Regions from separate parts of the Roseateles aquae genome, predicted to be linked through region 1. Evidence: predicted binding sites of a transcription regulator. Region 1 holds the regulator's gene; the other holds the start of a gene.
What was found. Region 1 encodes FNR, which switches genes on or off when oxygen is low (the NO sensors DNR and NnrR bind a similar motif). Its sites were predicted from a motif close to TTGATNNNNATCAA; they were not measured.

Region 2: a site for FNR is predicted at 3,027-3,040, ahead of RQP53_RS09690 (hemerythrin domain-containing protein). Genes of this name have one in related genera too.

What each region holds. Positions count from the first base shown of each region.
Region 1 is NZ_JAVXZY010000002.1:581,368-588,908, forward strand. Features, by position in the region: gene clpS (ATP-dependent Clp protease adapter ClpS) at 1-103, opposite strand, end outside; gene RQP53_RS07785 (cold-shock protein) at 338-592, shown strand; gene icd (NADP-dependent isocitrate dehydrogenase) at 705-1,958, opposite strand; gene RQP53_RS07795 (urease accessory protein UreH domain-containing protein) at 2,083-2,826, opposite strand; gene hemN (oxygen-independent coproporphyrinogen III oxidase) at 2,874-4,283, opposite strand; gene fnr (fumarate/nitrate reduction transcriptional regulator Fnr) at 4,472-5,206, shown strand; gene RQP53_RS07810 (hypothetical protein) at 5,287-5,589, opposite strand; gene RQP53_RS07815 (hypothetical protein) at 5,589-5,849, opposite strand; gene ccoG (cytochrome c oxidase accessory protein CcoG) at 5,859-7,310, opposite strand; gene ccoP (cytochrome-c oxidase, cbb3-type subunit III) at 7,344-7,541, opposite strand, start outside.
Region 2 is NZ_JAVXZY010000003.1:194,610-202,150, forward strand. Features, by position in the region: gene RQP53_RS09675 (HD domain-containing phosphohydrolase) at 1-331, opposite strand, end outside; gene RQP53_RS09680 (type 2 periplasmic-binding domain-containing protein) at 555-998, opposite strand; gene RQP53_RS09685 (porin) at 1,011-2,156, opposite strand; gene RQP53_RS09690 (hemerythrin domain-containing protein) at 2,378-2,965, opposite strand; gene tkt (transketolase) at 3,118-5,169, shown strand; gene RQP53_RS09700 (hypothetical protein) at 5,206-6,225, shown strand; gene gap (type I glyceraldehyde-3-phosphate dehydrogenase) at 6,242-7,240, shown strand.

The sequences.
Region 1 (7,541 bases):
GCGGCACGCGCTCCAGGGTGGTCGTGCCCTCACCGTCGCGGTCGGGAACAAGGCCCGGCACGCTACCCGGCGGCACGGGAGGCTGGTTGGGAAGATCTGGCATGAGCCGATTCTATAGACAGGCATAAGCCCTCACATGGAGCCAAGGCCATCTTCCGTCAAGACCCCGACACGGCACAAGTTGAGATGGACGGCAAGCGCGCCTTATTTCACTGCACAGGCCTGCCCGAGACGGCGCATGCCGATCGACACCCCCGGGCAGTTCCTCAATTGACATCTGGGTGACACTGATTTCAGAATCCGCCCCGGTGCGTTAGACACCGGGATGGAGAAGGAAATGCCACAAGGAACTGTCAAGTGGTTCAATGACGCCAAGGGTTTTGGCTTTATCGAACCCGAGCAGGGCGGAGACGATGTCTTTGCCCATTTTTCTGCAATCCAGATGGAAGGGTTTCGTACCCTGAAGCAAGGCAGCAAAGTCAGCTTTGAGCTGATCCAGGGGCCCAAGGGGCAGCTGGCTCAGAACATCACGCCGATGGAAGCCGCCGCGCACAGTCTGGCCGATATGCAGAGCGCCGGCGTCGCCGCCTGAGGCGCCCCAACCGTCTGCCGGCGCCGCGCGAGCGGTGCCTGAATGACAAAAGCCCGCTCAGAGCGGGCTTTCTGCGTTGCCTCGGCACCGGCATAGGGCCGGCGCGGGGTCATCACATATGGTCGATCATCACCTGACCGAAACCGGAGCAGGAGACTTGTGTCGCGCCATCAAGCAGGCGGGCGAAGTCGTAGGTCACCTTCTTCGACAGGATGGACTTTTCCATCGAGGAGATGATCAGGTCAGCTGCTTCGATCCAGCCCATATGGCGCAGCATCATTTCGGCCGACAGGATTTCGGAACCGGGGTTCACATAGTCCTTGCCTGCGTACTTGGGGGCGGTACCGTGGGTGGCTTCGAACATGGCGACGGAGTCGCTCAGGTTCGCACCCGGGGCGATGCCGATGCCACCGACTTGAGCTGCCAGCGCGTCGGAGACGTAGTCGCCGTTCAGGTTCAGCGTCGCGATCACCGAGTATTCGGCCGGACGCAGCAGGATCTGCTGCAGGAAGGCGTCAGCGATCGAATCCTTGATGACGATGTCCTTGCCCGTCTTGGGATTCTTGAACTTGCACCACGGGCCGCCGTCGATCAGTTCAGCACCGAATTCGGTTTGCGCCAGACCATAGGCCCAGTCACGGAAACCGCCTTCAGTGAACTTCATGATGTTGCCCTTGTGCACGATGGTCACGCTGGGCTTGTCATTGTCGATGGCGTACTGGATGGCCTTGCGCACCAGGCGCTCGGTACCTTCCTTGGACACCGGCTTGATGCCGATACCCGAGGTTTCCGGGAAGCGGATCTTCTTGACGCCGAATTCGTCCTGCAGGAACTTGATCAGCTTCTTGGCCTTGTCGCTCTGCGCTTCGAATTCGATGCCGGCGTAGATGTCTTCCGAGTTCTCACGGAAGATCACCATGTCCGTCTTGTGCGGTTCCTTAACCGGCGAAGGCACACCCTTGAAATAACGAACCGGGCGCAGGCAGACGTAGAGGTCCAGCTCCTGACGCAGTGCCACGTTCAGCGAGCGGATGCCGCCTCCAACCGGGGTGGTCAGCGGGCCCTTGATCGACACCACATAGTCCTTCAGGACTTGCAGCGTCTCTTCGGGCAGCCACACATCGGGGCCGTAGACCTTGGTCGACTTCTCGCCGGCATAGATCTCCATCCAGTGGATCTTCTTCTTGCCGCCGTAGGCCTTGGCCACTGCGGCGTCGACCACCTTGATCATCACCGGGGTGATGTCAAAGCCCGTGCCATCACCTTCGATGTAAGGAATGATGGGCTGGTCGGGCACATTCAGGGAGAAGTCAGCGTTGACCGTGATCTTCTGGCCGCCTTCGGGCACCTTGATGTGTTGGTACATGTGTAGTCGTCTCCGCAAGTCGCGAGGTTGGTGCGGTGGGTACCGCCGTAAAAAAACGATTCTAAGCCAGTGATGCTTGCAGGGAACTGATAGCCGGACAACTCTGCATTGACGGCCGTTCCAATCAGCTGCAGAAGGCGGCGATCTGCGCCCAGATGCCGTGGCCCAGCGCCCAGCCCGAGCTCAGCAGCAACCCCAGTCCGGCCAGCCGTACCGCCCAGGCATAGCCGCGCGCCTCGTCAAGCTGGCCCAGCCTCAGCAGCCGCCACAGCGCCGCAGGCCCCACCAGCAGGCCCAGCGCTGAGCCCAGCGCAAAACAGGCCATCACCGCCGCGCCTTGCGCCGGCCCTGACGCCAGGGCCGCAACCACCAGCGCCGACTGCAGCAAGCCGCAAGGCCAGGCCAGCCAGGCCAGCCCGGCCAGGCCCGCCCGGGCAGGCGCTGACACCGCCCGCTGCCCACCCCGCAGGCCCACGATGGCCACCGAGGCCGTGTTGGCTGCTGAAGGCGAGCGCCCTCGCCCCAAGCCATCCAACCACTGCGGCTGCCGGCCACGCCGGAGCAGAAAGAGACCCAGCCCCAGGGCCGCCAGATGCAGCATCACCCAGAAAGGCCGCAACCAGGCTGCCGCCTGCCCCCAATAGGCCAGCATGCTGACGCTGGAAGCGGCAACAGCGCCGCCCAGCGAATAACTGAGCAAGCGACCGGCCTGCAGGCTGAGCATCGCCGGCCGCATGAGCAGGCCGGAGCCCTGAGCGCCAGACGCGCCGCCGCCGAGCGCCGCACAGGCAGCGCCGCACATCGCCACGCAATGAGGAGAACCGGCCAGGCCCATCAGGAGCGCCGAGCCGGCCAGGGCTGCATCCATTTGCCAGGGCCTCGTTTGAAACCGCCGCGTCTGATCCGCGGCTGAGCCTAGATGATGCGCGAAAAGCGTGCGCGGTTGCGATCGGCCTGCAAATAGCGATCGAACACCATGGCCACGGCACGGACAAAGTACCAGCCCATGGCCGTCACCTGAATGGCTTCCGGCTCGACGACGACCAGACCGGTCTCGGCCAGCGAGGCGAGCTGCTCCAACTCAGCCTTGAAGTAGTCGCGCACCTTGATCAGATGGGCCAGCTCGATCGATTCGAACTCCACCCGCCCCTGGCACATCAGCGCCATGATCATGGCCCGGCGCACTAGATCGTCACGGCTCAGCGCCAGGCCGCGCACGATGGGTAATTGCCCCTGGCGCAGCGTGTCGTAATACTCCGGCAGCTCCTTGGCGTTCTGGCTGTAGGTGGCGCCAACACGGCCAATGGCCGAGACGCCCAGGCCGATCAGGTCGCAATCCGCATGGGTGCTGTAGCCCTGGAAGTTGCGATGCAGCCGCCCCTGGCGCTTGGCGACCGACAGCGAATCGGTCGGCAGCGCGAAGTGGTCCATGCCGATATAGGTGTAGCCGTGGCCAAGGAAACCGCTGATGGCGCCAGACAGCATGCGCACCTTGTCGCCCGCGACCGGCAGCAATGCGGCGTCGATGCGGCGCTGCGGCTTGAAGCGCTGCGGCAGATGGGCATAGCCATAGAGCGCAATACGATCCGGCTTCAACGCTGCCACCTGGGCGATGGTGCGGGCGAACGATTCCGGGGTTTGCTGCGGCAGGCCGTAGATCAGGTCGACATTGGTCGACTCGAAGCCCAGCTCGCGCGACTGCGCCATCAAGGTGGCGACGCTCTCGAAGCTCTGAACACGGTGCACGGCTTTTTGCACCGCCGGATCGAAGTCCTGCACGCCAAAGCTCAAGCGGTTGAAACCCAGCTCGCGCAGATGACGCAGGCGCTGCTCGGTGACGGTGCGCGGATCCACCTCGATCGACACCTCGGCGCCGGGCGCCAGCTTGAATCGGGCGCGAATGTCCTGCATCAGCCGCGTCAGCTCGGCATCGCTGAGGAAGGTCGGCGAGCCGCCGCCCAGATGCAGCTGCGACACCGTCTGCGTGCGCTGCAGCTGCGCCACCGTCAGGTCCATCTCCATGACCAAAGCATCAAGATACTCGGCGGCCTTGTCGTGATGCTTGGTGATGACCTTGTTGCAGGCACAGTAGTAGCACACCGATTCGCAGAATGGAATGTGCACATAGACCGACAGTGGCGTGCCGCCACCCACCATGCCGCCCTCGGCGCGTTGCACCAGGGCCTGGCGGTACTGCTCGGCGGTGAAAGCCTCGACAAAGCGATCGGCGGTGGGATAAGAGGTGTAGCGCGGCCCAGAGACGTCGAAGCGACGCAAGACTTCCTCGGTGATGCCCGGCAGGCTGTCAGCGGTTTGAGATTCCATGTCGCCATGGTGCCAAGCCTGCGCGCGCGGGGTTTGACCCAGGTCAAGCTTGCTGGGCAAGCCCGGGTAAACAATGCCCCCAATTCTTGAGGATGGTCATGTTCAATTCCGATTCCCATCTGGCAAACGATGTGCAAAGCGGCAACGGCATTGGTGCAAAGAGCGCTGCCCAGCCCATAATGCGCCACATGAATGCCATCCCGCCGATCAAATCCGAGCCCTTCAAGGTCGCCTGCTCCAGCTGCAATTTGCGCGAGTTGTGTCTGCCCGTTGGACTGAACTCGGGCGACCTCGAACGTCTGGATCAGCTGGTGGCCACCCGCCGCAACGTCAACCGGGGCGATACGCTGTTCCGCAGCGGCGACTCGTTCCAATCGCTTTACGCCGTTCGCACCGGCTTTTTCAAGACCTGCATCTCGGCCGAAGACGGTCGCGATCAGGTCACCGGCTTTCAGATGGCGGGCGAACTGCTGGGTCTGGACGGCATCAGCAATGACCGCCACTCCTGCGATGCCGTCGCGCTGGAAGACTCGCAGGTCTGTGTGATTCCCTACGGTCAGTTGGAAGAGCTGTCGCGCGAGTTCACCGATCTGCAGCACCAGTTCCACAAGATCATGAGCCGTGAGATCGTCCGCGACCATGGCGTGATGCTGCTGCTGGGCTCAATGCGTGCCGAAGAACGACTGGCCGCCTTCTTGCTGAACCTCACTCAGCGCCTGCAGGCCCGCGGTTTCTCGGCCTCGGCCCTGGTGCTGCGCATGACACGTGAAGAAATCGGCAGCTATCTGGGCCTGAAGCTGGAAACGGTCAGCCGCACCTTCTCCAAGTTCCAGGACGAAGGGCTGTTGGAGGTCAAGCAGCGCCAGATCCGCATCATCGATCAGGCCGGCCTGCAAAAGCTGGTCAACAGCGCACACTGCTGATCGGCCACAGCCTGCGGGCTGAACAAAGACGAAACCCGCCTGTGGCGGGTTTCGTTTTAGGGCTGATCAGATGATGGCGCTCAGCGTGGCCAGCCTCGCGGATGGGCGTCATCCGGCGGCTCGGGCAAGGTGGCCAGCGCCAGCGTCAGGCTGGCCGCCAGGCTGATCAGGGCCCAGAAAATCAGGAAGCTCAGCGTGTAGATGGCCTGCCGGGACAAGTCCATCGGCTGCTGACCGAACCAGCTCAGATCACTGGGATCGATGACGGCAAACACCAGCGCCTCGGTCACGCCGGCCATCAGAAAGGCTGGCCACAGCACATACATGGCCCAACGTCCCAGGCCCGGACGTTCGGGAATGCGCTGGGAGGTCGGGGCCAGCATCACTGACCGCCCGTGGCCGCGTGATTGCGTGCCTTGACTGCCGGCTGCATGGCCGCACTCTGCTCGGTGACGCTGTCAGCCGAAAGCCGGTCGCTCTTTTCAATCACCGGATCGGGGAATTTCAGCGCCAGCGCGAGCGTGATGAAACTGGCCACGACGACCACCGACGGGCCACCCACAACCAGCCACATCATCTTCTCGCGCCACCAGGAGGCCTTGCGCTGGCCGTACTCTTGCTCGCTTTGCGTTGATGTCGGCATCTGCCTCTCCTATCGGGGAACCACAAAAGTTGATTTCTCGCGCAGCGCGCGGGCGGCATCACCCGCCTGCGCTTCGCGCTGAATATCGAAATGGATCTCATGCGCGCCGGCGCCCGCCTGGGCAGCAGCCTCGGGTGGCACGCGCAGCGCCAGCGACAACCAGCGTGCTTCGGCCGCTGCCACGGTGACTTCGACGGGCTGCGTCAGCTTCAAACCCGGCAGGCCAGTGGCCTGCACGGTGTAGCGCTGCGGCGTTTCCGTTGCGTTCATGATCTGCAGCCGGTAGACATTCTCGATGTAGCCATCATCGACCAGCCGAGCCAGTGAGGCGCGATCCCGGACCACATCAACCTTGAAGGGCATCCGGGTGGCAATGCTGACCAGCAAGGCCACACACACCAGGAACAGGATGCCGGTGTAGATCAGCACGCGAGGCCGGAACATCCGACGCAGCAACTGCCCTCGGCCGAGGTGCTGGGCCATGCCGTTCTGTGTGTCGTAGCGGATCAGGCCACGCGGGTAGCCCATCTTGTCCATCACGCCGTCGCAAACGTCGATGCAGGCCGCGCAGCCTATGCACTCGTATTGCAGGCCCTTGCGAATGTCGATGCCGGTCGGGCAGACCTGCACGCACAAGGTGCAGTCGATGCACTCGCCCAGGCCCAGCGCCTTGGGATCGGCCTTCTTGCTGCGTGAGCCGCGCGGTTCGCCACGCTCGGCTTCGTAGCTGATGATCAGCGTGTCCTTGTCAAACATCGCGCTTTGAAAGCGCGCGTAAGGACACATGTATTTGCAGACCTGCTCACGCATATAGCCAGCGTTGCCGTAAGTGGCAAAGCCGTAGAACAGCACCCAGAACAGCTCCCAGGGCCCCAGCGAGAGGCTGCGCACTTCAGCGGCCAGCGTCTGCAGCGGCGTGAAGTAGCCAACAAAGGTAAAGCCGGTCCACAAGCCAATGGCGATCCATGTCGCCTGCTTGCCGGTCTTGCGCCAGAGTTTTTCGAAGGTCCAGGGGCCGGCGTCCAGCTTCATGCGCGCGGCGCGGTCGCCTTCGAACTTGTGCTCCACCCACATGAAGATCTCGGTATAGACCGTCTGCGGGCAGGCATAGCCACACCACAGTCGGCCAGCGACTGCGGTAAACAAAAAGAGCGCGTAGGCTGAGATCAGCAGCAGCGCGGTGAGGTAAATGAAGTCCTGCGGATACAGGACCAGGCCGAAGATGAAAAAGCGGCGGCTGCCCAGATCGAACAGCACCGCCTGACGGTCATTCCATTGCAGCCACGGCAGCCCGTAGAAGACGAGCTGCGTGACCCAGACCAGCACCCATCGCCAAGTCGCAAACCAGCCACTGACAGCGCGCGGATAGATCTTCTTCTGCGCCTGGTAGAGCGACACCATTTCTACCGCGGCGTTGTCGCCGGGCCTGATCTCGGAACTGGTGTCGCTACTGCTGCTCATGACTGGAGGGCTTGACTCAGGGGATTGGTACGATCACTTGCCGGCGACAGCTGTGCCTTGCGACAGGCTCCAGACATAGGCCGCGAGCACATGGATCTGCTCGGGGCTCAGGCGCGACGTGTGGGCCGGCATGACATTGTTCTTGCCGTTGTTGACCATATTGATCACCGCCTCTTCGCCCCAGCCATGCAGCCAGACCTTGTCGGTCAGGTTCGGGGCGCCCAGTGCCTG
Region 2 (7,541 bases), on a different contig from region 1:
GCTTGGAAATGTAGCGATGGATCTCGCCCCGGTTGATCGCGCCAATGGTCGAGCTGATATCGGCATAGCCGGTCAACAGGATGCGCACCACCTTCGGCCAGCGCTGCCGCACCTGTTCGAGGAACTGCACGCCATCCATCTCGGGCATGCGCATATCGGAGATGACCAGATCGACGGGCTCGGTCTCCAGCAGCGCCAGGCCGGCGGCACCGCCTTCGGCGGTGAGGATGCGCAGATCGGGCTTGCGCAGCTGGCGGCGCAGCGCGCTGAGGATGGAGGGCTCATCGTCAACCAGCAGGATGGTGGCCGGGGCAGGACGGTCGTCGCTCATGGGGCTCGCTCCTGGCGGTGCCTTGCGATGGCTCCTACGCCATCAACCAGGACGCCGCCCTCTGGGTTTGGGCCCCAGTCTGCTCCGAAATGATTTAAATGATTTATCTGTTATTTTTGCGGCGTTAAATTCGTCACGGCAGGCGCACGCTTGTGGTGACGCCAGCATCAAAAAAAGCCATGCAGCTGCAGCTGGCATGGCTTTGCTTGGGAGGAGGCGGGAGTCAGCGCTTGACGGCCTTCACCGTGGCATTGACCTTGCCGGATTCGATATAGCCGATGGCGCCTGGCGTGCTGGCGACGAATTTGAGCACGGCGTCATCACCATCGACCTCCTTCGGCGGCTTGGCGCCGCCGGTGAAGATCTGCCGCGCCCACAGGGCCTTCAGTTGCGAGGAGGTCTTCTTCAGCACCTTGCCGTTGAAATCCTCACGCGCTGCTGCGCCTTCCTTCTGGTCGACCGGCACCGCCTCGGCGCCGCCGGGAAAGGTCTTGGTCTGGCCCAGAAAGATCTTGCTGATCGATTCGTCGTCCAGCGCGGCCGCATTGCTCGGATGGACGATGACCACCGCATCGGCCAGGGCCAGGCCGCTGGCGCTCAGCAGGCCCAGGCCCAGACCAAGGGTCATGGCGCAGCCATGCATCAGGGAGTGCAATTTGCTTGTCATGCTCTAGCCCCTTCAGAAGACCACGTCGTAGGAGACGGTGACCACCTTGCGGACCGTGTCGGTGCCGTTCAGATAGTCCCAGCGGCTGCGGTCGTACTGGGCTTTCAGCGAGCTGGAATCGCTCAGCTGGTAGCGCAGCGTCAGGCCGATCAGCCGGTCCTTCTCCTGCAGGGTTTCGAAGGCGTTGTCGTAAGCCTTGAGCTGGCTGAAGGTGATCATCGGTGTGAACTTGTCGATGCGGTAACCCACGCCCAGCAGAAAGCCGTAGTAGCTGCCACGAGCTGGCGAGCGGTCGACCTTGGACATCTCGCTGCGGGCAATCCAGTCGCCCTTGTCGATGCCAAGGGACAGGGCCAGGAAGGACTGCGGCGAACTGCGGCCGAACTGGGTCGGATCCGGGCTGACCTGCACGCCGTTCTGCGTCATGCGCTGCTTGGACTTGTTGTAGGCGATCCGGGCGGTGAACCAGTCGCGGTTCACCTCCAGATCAACGCCCCACATATTGTCCCAGTCGATGTCGGTCGGCGTCGGGCTGGCCAGCCGGTTGATCGGGTTGTCCTTGGTGTGTTCCTGCCCGATATAGGCGTTGGACTTGACCGCCCAGCCGGCGATATCGCTGCGGTAGGTGATGTTGGCGCCGTTGTAGTTGACGACCGCCCAACCGTACACATCGGGCGGCACGCGCACCCAGTTGTAGGCGAAGCTGACGTCCTGGAAGTCGGAGTAGAGGAACAGCGGCAGGCGCTTGCGGCCGGCCTGAATGGTCCACTGCGGGGTCAGGTTGTAGGACAGATAGGCCCACTCCAGCTCGACCTTGGCTTTCTTCGCCGCATGGCGTGCCATGCCTTGGGCGGTGAAGGACCACTTGTCGTCAAAGGTCCAGTTGCCCTGCAGGCCCAGGCGCGACTCTGGCGCCAGCGACCATTTGTTCTCGATCACCGTGCCGTGCGAGAAATCGGAGATGAAGCAGGGGCAGTTGCTCCATTGCGTGGGCTCGGGGTAGCCGATGTCTTCGCCCGAGCCGCTGATCACCTTGCTGGCGCTCAGATTGGCAAAGCCCGAATAACTGAAGTCGACCGCACCTGCCAGCGTGCTGATGCCAGCCAGGCTCAATGCTGCGAGCAGCTGTGTCGGTTTCACCGGCCTTGGAGTTCTCATCGTCTGTCCTTCCAACGTGTGAGTGGCGCCAGCGCGTGCGACGCCTGATGAGCGCCCCGACGGGCCGGAGGCTCCGGCCCCAACCCCGATCAGGGGAGAAACAAGCCGGGGCAGCGGACTTTGCTTCTGTTGCGATTCTTCGGTCGCTTTGATGAATTCCTTCGGCAATGAATGGCTGTGACTTGCACCGCTTTTCCGGCTTTTGAGCGCGCTGCGTTTGATCAATCTAGCGCTGGCCCATAGCCCAGCGGCGCTGGCAATGCATTGAGGATGCGATCCAGCACGGCGCGGTAGGTCTCGTCGGCGGCATGGCCAGCCAGCGGATCGCGATTGGCGGCGAAGGCCTCATCAAGGTCGTACCAGTCGGCCGGCTGCAGTACCTTTTGCGCCAACGGCAGGATCTCGCGCTCCTCGATCGCCATATGTTGCAGATAGGCCTGCACATAGCGCTGAGCCAGCGCCTCAAAGGCCTCGCGACGCGGCTCGCCCATCATCTCGAAGGCCAGCAGGCTGTGCTCCAGCTCGCGAATGGCGCGTTCGCCGCGGGCGTGGTCCTGATCGAGCTGGTCCAGCACCTCGCGGCACTCCGGCGCCCGCGCACGTAGCACCGGAAACAGCAGCTGCGATTCCTTGGGATGGTGCAGCCGTTCCGGGAATTCATCGACGTAGAACAGCATCGCGCGCAGCGCGGCGAAATCGGGCAGCGTCTGCTGGCGGCGGTGCTCGGCCAGCAGCAAGGGGATGGAGCGCAGCATTGCGGCGAGCGCCTGATGCTCGTCCTGGATCACGCGCAGGGTCAGCGGTTTCATGACAGTCTCCGGCCAGTCTGTTGTTGTCCCGCAAGACTGCGCCCGGGCGTCACGCAGGGCTTTGAGATGGGTCAAGGCCTGCCCATCTCCGTGCCGCGCCAAGAGGCAAGTAAAATGCCTGGTTTACCCGCAACTCCAGGCCCGCACCCACCATGGCTCAAACCGCTGCAAGCACCTCCACCCTGATGGCCAACGCCATCCGCGCACTGGCCATGGACGCCGTGCAGCAAGCCAACTCCGGCCACCCGGGTGCACCGATGGGCATGGCCGATATCGCGGTGGCCCTGTGGGACCGCCATCTGCGCCACAACCCGAGCAATCCGCAATGGGCCGACCGCGACCGCTTCGTGCTGTCCAACGGCCATGGCTCGATGCTGATCTACGCGCTGCTGCACCTGACCGGCTACGCCCTGCCGATCGAGGAGCTGCGGGCCTTCCGTCAGCTGCACAGCAAGACCCCGGGCCACCCGGAAGTGGGCATCACCCCGGGCGTCGAGACGACCACTGGCCCGCTGGGTCAGGGCATCACCAACGCCGTGGGCCTGGCGCTGGCCGAGAAGATGCTGGCCAAGGAATTCAACCGTGATGGCCACGCCATCGTCGACCACCACACCTACGTCTTCCTCGGCGACGGCTGCCTGATGGAAGGCATCAGCCACGAGGCCTGCTCGCTGGCCGGCGCCTGGAAGCTGAACAAGCTGATCGCCATCTACGACGACAACGGCATCTCGATCGACGGCCAGGTCGCGCCCTGGTTCATCGACAACACCGCCCAGCGTTTCGAAGCCTATGGCTGGGACGTGATCGGCCCGGTCGACGGCCATGACATCGACGCCGTTGACGCCGCCATCGCCCAGGCCAAGAAGAGCAGCGCCAAGCCGACGCTGATCATCGCCAAGACCCATATCGGCAAGGGCAGCCCGAACCGCGCCAACACCGCCAAGGCCCATGGCGAACCGCTGGGCGCCGAGGAAATCAAGCTGACCCGCGAGCAGCTGGGCTGGAACCACGAACCCTTCCAGATTCCCGCCGAGGTCTACGCCGGTTGGGATGCCAAGGCGCGCGGCGCGGCGCTGGAGCAGAGCTGGGACGAGCGCTTCGACACCTACGCCACCGCCCACCCCGAACTGGCCGCCGAGTTCGCCCGCCGCATTGCCGGCGTGCTGCCGGCCAATTTCGCTCAGGTCGCCGTCGATGCGGTGATCGCCGCCCATGGCAAGGCCGAGACCGTGGCCAGCCGCAAGGCCAGCCAGCTGGCACTGGAAGCCTTCACCGCCGCGCTGCCCGAACTGCTCGGCGGCTCGGCCGACCTGACCGGCTCCAACCTGACCAACACCAAGTCGACGCCGGCCTTCCGCGTCGAGGCCGATGGCAGCGCCAACGGCGGCCGCCACATCAACTACGGCGTGCGCGAGTTCGGCATGGCCGCCATCATGAATGGCGTGGCCCTGCACGGCGGCTACATCCCCTACGGCGGTACCTTCCTGACCTTCAGCGACTACAGCCGCAATGCCATCCGCATGGCCGCGCTGATGAAGCAGCGCGTCATCCATGTGTTCACCCACGATTCCATCGGCCTCGGTGAAGACGGCCCGACCCACCAGTCGATCGAGCATGTCGCCTCGCTGCGCCTGATCCCGGGCCTGGACGTCTGGCGCCCGGCCGACACCACCGAAACCGTGGTTGCCTGGACGATGGCCATCGGCAATGCCCAGCGCCCCAGCGTGCTGGCCCTGTCGCGCCAGAACCTGCCCTACGCGCCCAAGACGGCGGTCGACGACATCGCCAAGGGCGGCTATGTGCTGGCCGAGCCCAGCGACGCCGGCCTGAAGAAGAAGCCCAAGGGCGTCATCATCGCCACCGGCTCCGAAGTGCAGCTGGCCCTGCAGGCGCAAGCCACGCTGGCCCAGCAAGGCATCCCGGTGCGCGTGGTGTCCATGCCCTCGACCAATGTCTTCGACCGCCAGGACCGCGACTACAAGAAGGCCGTGCTGCCCGAGGGCCTGCCCCGCGTGGCCGTCGAAATGGGCGTCAGCGACTTCTGGTGGAAGTACGGCGTGTCGGCCGTTGTCGGCATCGACAGCTACGGCGAATCGGCCCCGGCCCCAGTGCTGTTCAAGCACTTCGGTTTCACCGCCGAGAATGTGGTGGACACCGTCAAGGTCGCGCTGGGCGTGGCCAAGCTGAAGGGCAAGAAGCGCTGAGCGTTTCAACAGATCCAATTCAATGAGGGAGACCGCTTGAACCACCCATCGAAGAAGCAGGGGTTTGAGCGCATCGTGGCCGTGCTGGGCTTGGCTGTTGCCCTGGGCACCTGTGCGCATGCGCAGACGCAGGACGTATCGCCGCCATCGCCGGCACACGCGCTGAGCTGCTTGCAGCGGCCAGAGCGTGCGCCGCAATATCCGTCCAAGCACAGCTACGACAACACGCCGGGCTTTATGCGCCTGCAGCTGCAGTTTGCCAAGCCGGATGAAGGGCCGACCGTGCGGGTGCTGTCAAACACCGCGCGGGAAGACATGCAGGACGTGGTGATGCGCTATGTGGAGCGTTACCGCTTGCCCTGTCTAACGCCCACTGACGGGATCGTCAGCGCGGTGCAGGAGTTCAGCTTCAGCAACAGCGATTTGGCGCCGCTTCCCTACGACGAGGAGGGCGCCCGGCGCCCGGCCTTCTGTATCGTGATGCCGCGCAAGGATGTGGAGCCGCCGTCGATGCTGGGCAATAGCGTCAGCCATATCGTCGCGACCGCTGCCTTCAGCGGTGATGGCGAATCGCCGCCAGAGGTCAAGATCATCCATTCCAGTGGCACGGGCGCGATGGAGGCGCTGGTGCGCGAGCGGCTGGCCGAATACCGGATGCCCTGTCGGCACGCTGGCGATGCGCCGCAGGCCATGCGTCAGCAATTCACTTTTGTGCCGGCTGGTGTGCGGCGCTATGTGTTGAAGCGCCAGGCCTTCGGGCTGGCCGAGTTTCTGGGCATGACGACGGACGCCCGACAGCTCCAGGCCGATTTCGACTTCAACACGATGAACTGCCCATTCAAGCTGCACTACAGCATCTATGGCCCTGCCTTGCCGAATGAGGTCAGGGCCAGTGGCAAGAAAGATCCCAATCGGGTGGCGTTCCTGCATTGGATGAAAGCGCGTCAGCTGGCTTTTGCGAGCGACAGGCAGGCGAATGATATGTTTGGCCAGACGGTGCAGATCGATGTACCTTGTGGCCGTTTGAATCTCCAACCTCAACCCTCTCCAAACTGAACAGGAGTTCCCAGTCATGACGATCAAGATCGGTATCAACGGCTTCGGCCGCATCGGCCGCATGGTGTTTCGCGCCGCCATCGCCAACTTCAAGGAAATCGAAGTGGTCGGCATCAACGACCTGCTCGAGCCCGACTACCTGGCCTATATGCTCAAGCACGACAGCGTGCACGGCAAGTTCAACGGCGAGATCGCCGTGGACGGCAACACCCTGGTCGTCAATGGCAAGAAGATCCGTCTGACTCAAGAGCGCGATCCGGCCAATCTGAAGTGGAACGAAGTCGGCGCCGACATCGTCGTCGAAGCCACCGGCCTGTTCCTGGACAAGGCCTCGGGCGAAAAGCACCTGGCCGCTGGCGCCAAGAAGGTGGTGTTCTCGGCACCGTCCAAGGACGACACGCCGATGTTCGTCTACGGTGTGAACCACAACACCTACGCTGGCCAGGCCATCATCTCCAACGCCTCCTGCACGACCAACTGCCTGGCCCCGCTGGCCAAGGTGCTGAACGACAAGTGGGGCATCAAGCGCGGCCTGATGACCACCGTGCACGCCGCCACCGCGACGCAAAAGACCGTCGACGGCCCGAGCAACAAGGACTGGCGCGGTGGCCGCGGCATCCTGGAAAACATCATCCCCTCGAGCACCGGCGCCGCCAAGGCCGTGGGCGTGGTGATCCCCGAGCTGAACAAGAAGCTGACCGGCATGAGCTTCCGCGTGCCGACCAGCGATGTGTCGGTGGTTGACCTGACCGTCGAACTGAACAGCGAAGCCTCGTACAAGGACATCTGCGCCGAGTTCAAGGCACAAAGCGAAGGCGCGCTGAAGGGCGTGCTGGGCTACACCGAAGAGAAGGTCGTCGCGACGGACTTCCGCGGTGACGCTCGCACCTCGATCTTCGACGCCGACGCCGGCATCGCCCTGGATGGCACCTTCGTCAAGCTGGTCGCCTGGTACGACAACGAGTGGGGCTATTCGAACAAGGTGCTGGAGATGGTTCGCGTCATCGTCAAGTAAAGCCCGCACAGGGCCTCGGCCCTCAAGCTTGAAAAGGCCTCGCTCCGCGAGGCTTTTTTCTTGGCGCTGCTAGTTCAGTGTTGATCAGCCAGAACGAACCACAGAGTCACTGAGTCACAGAGGTAGCGAAGCGTTGGTGCTTTTCCTCCGTGCCTCTGTGACTCAGTGGTGTATTCGGCCGTGATTTCGGAGCATCTCCACTGAACGACAAGAAAGCCTTTTTCTTGGGCAAACGAGGCGCATATGCCGCGATCAGGGCGCGGCTTTTTGCCTTTCTTTACCGCCTCGCAGCAGGGCCTGC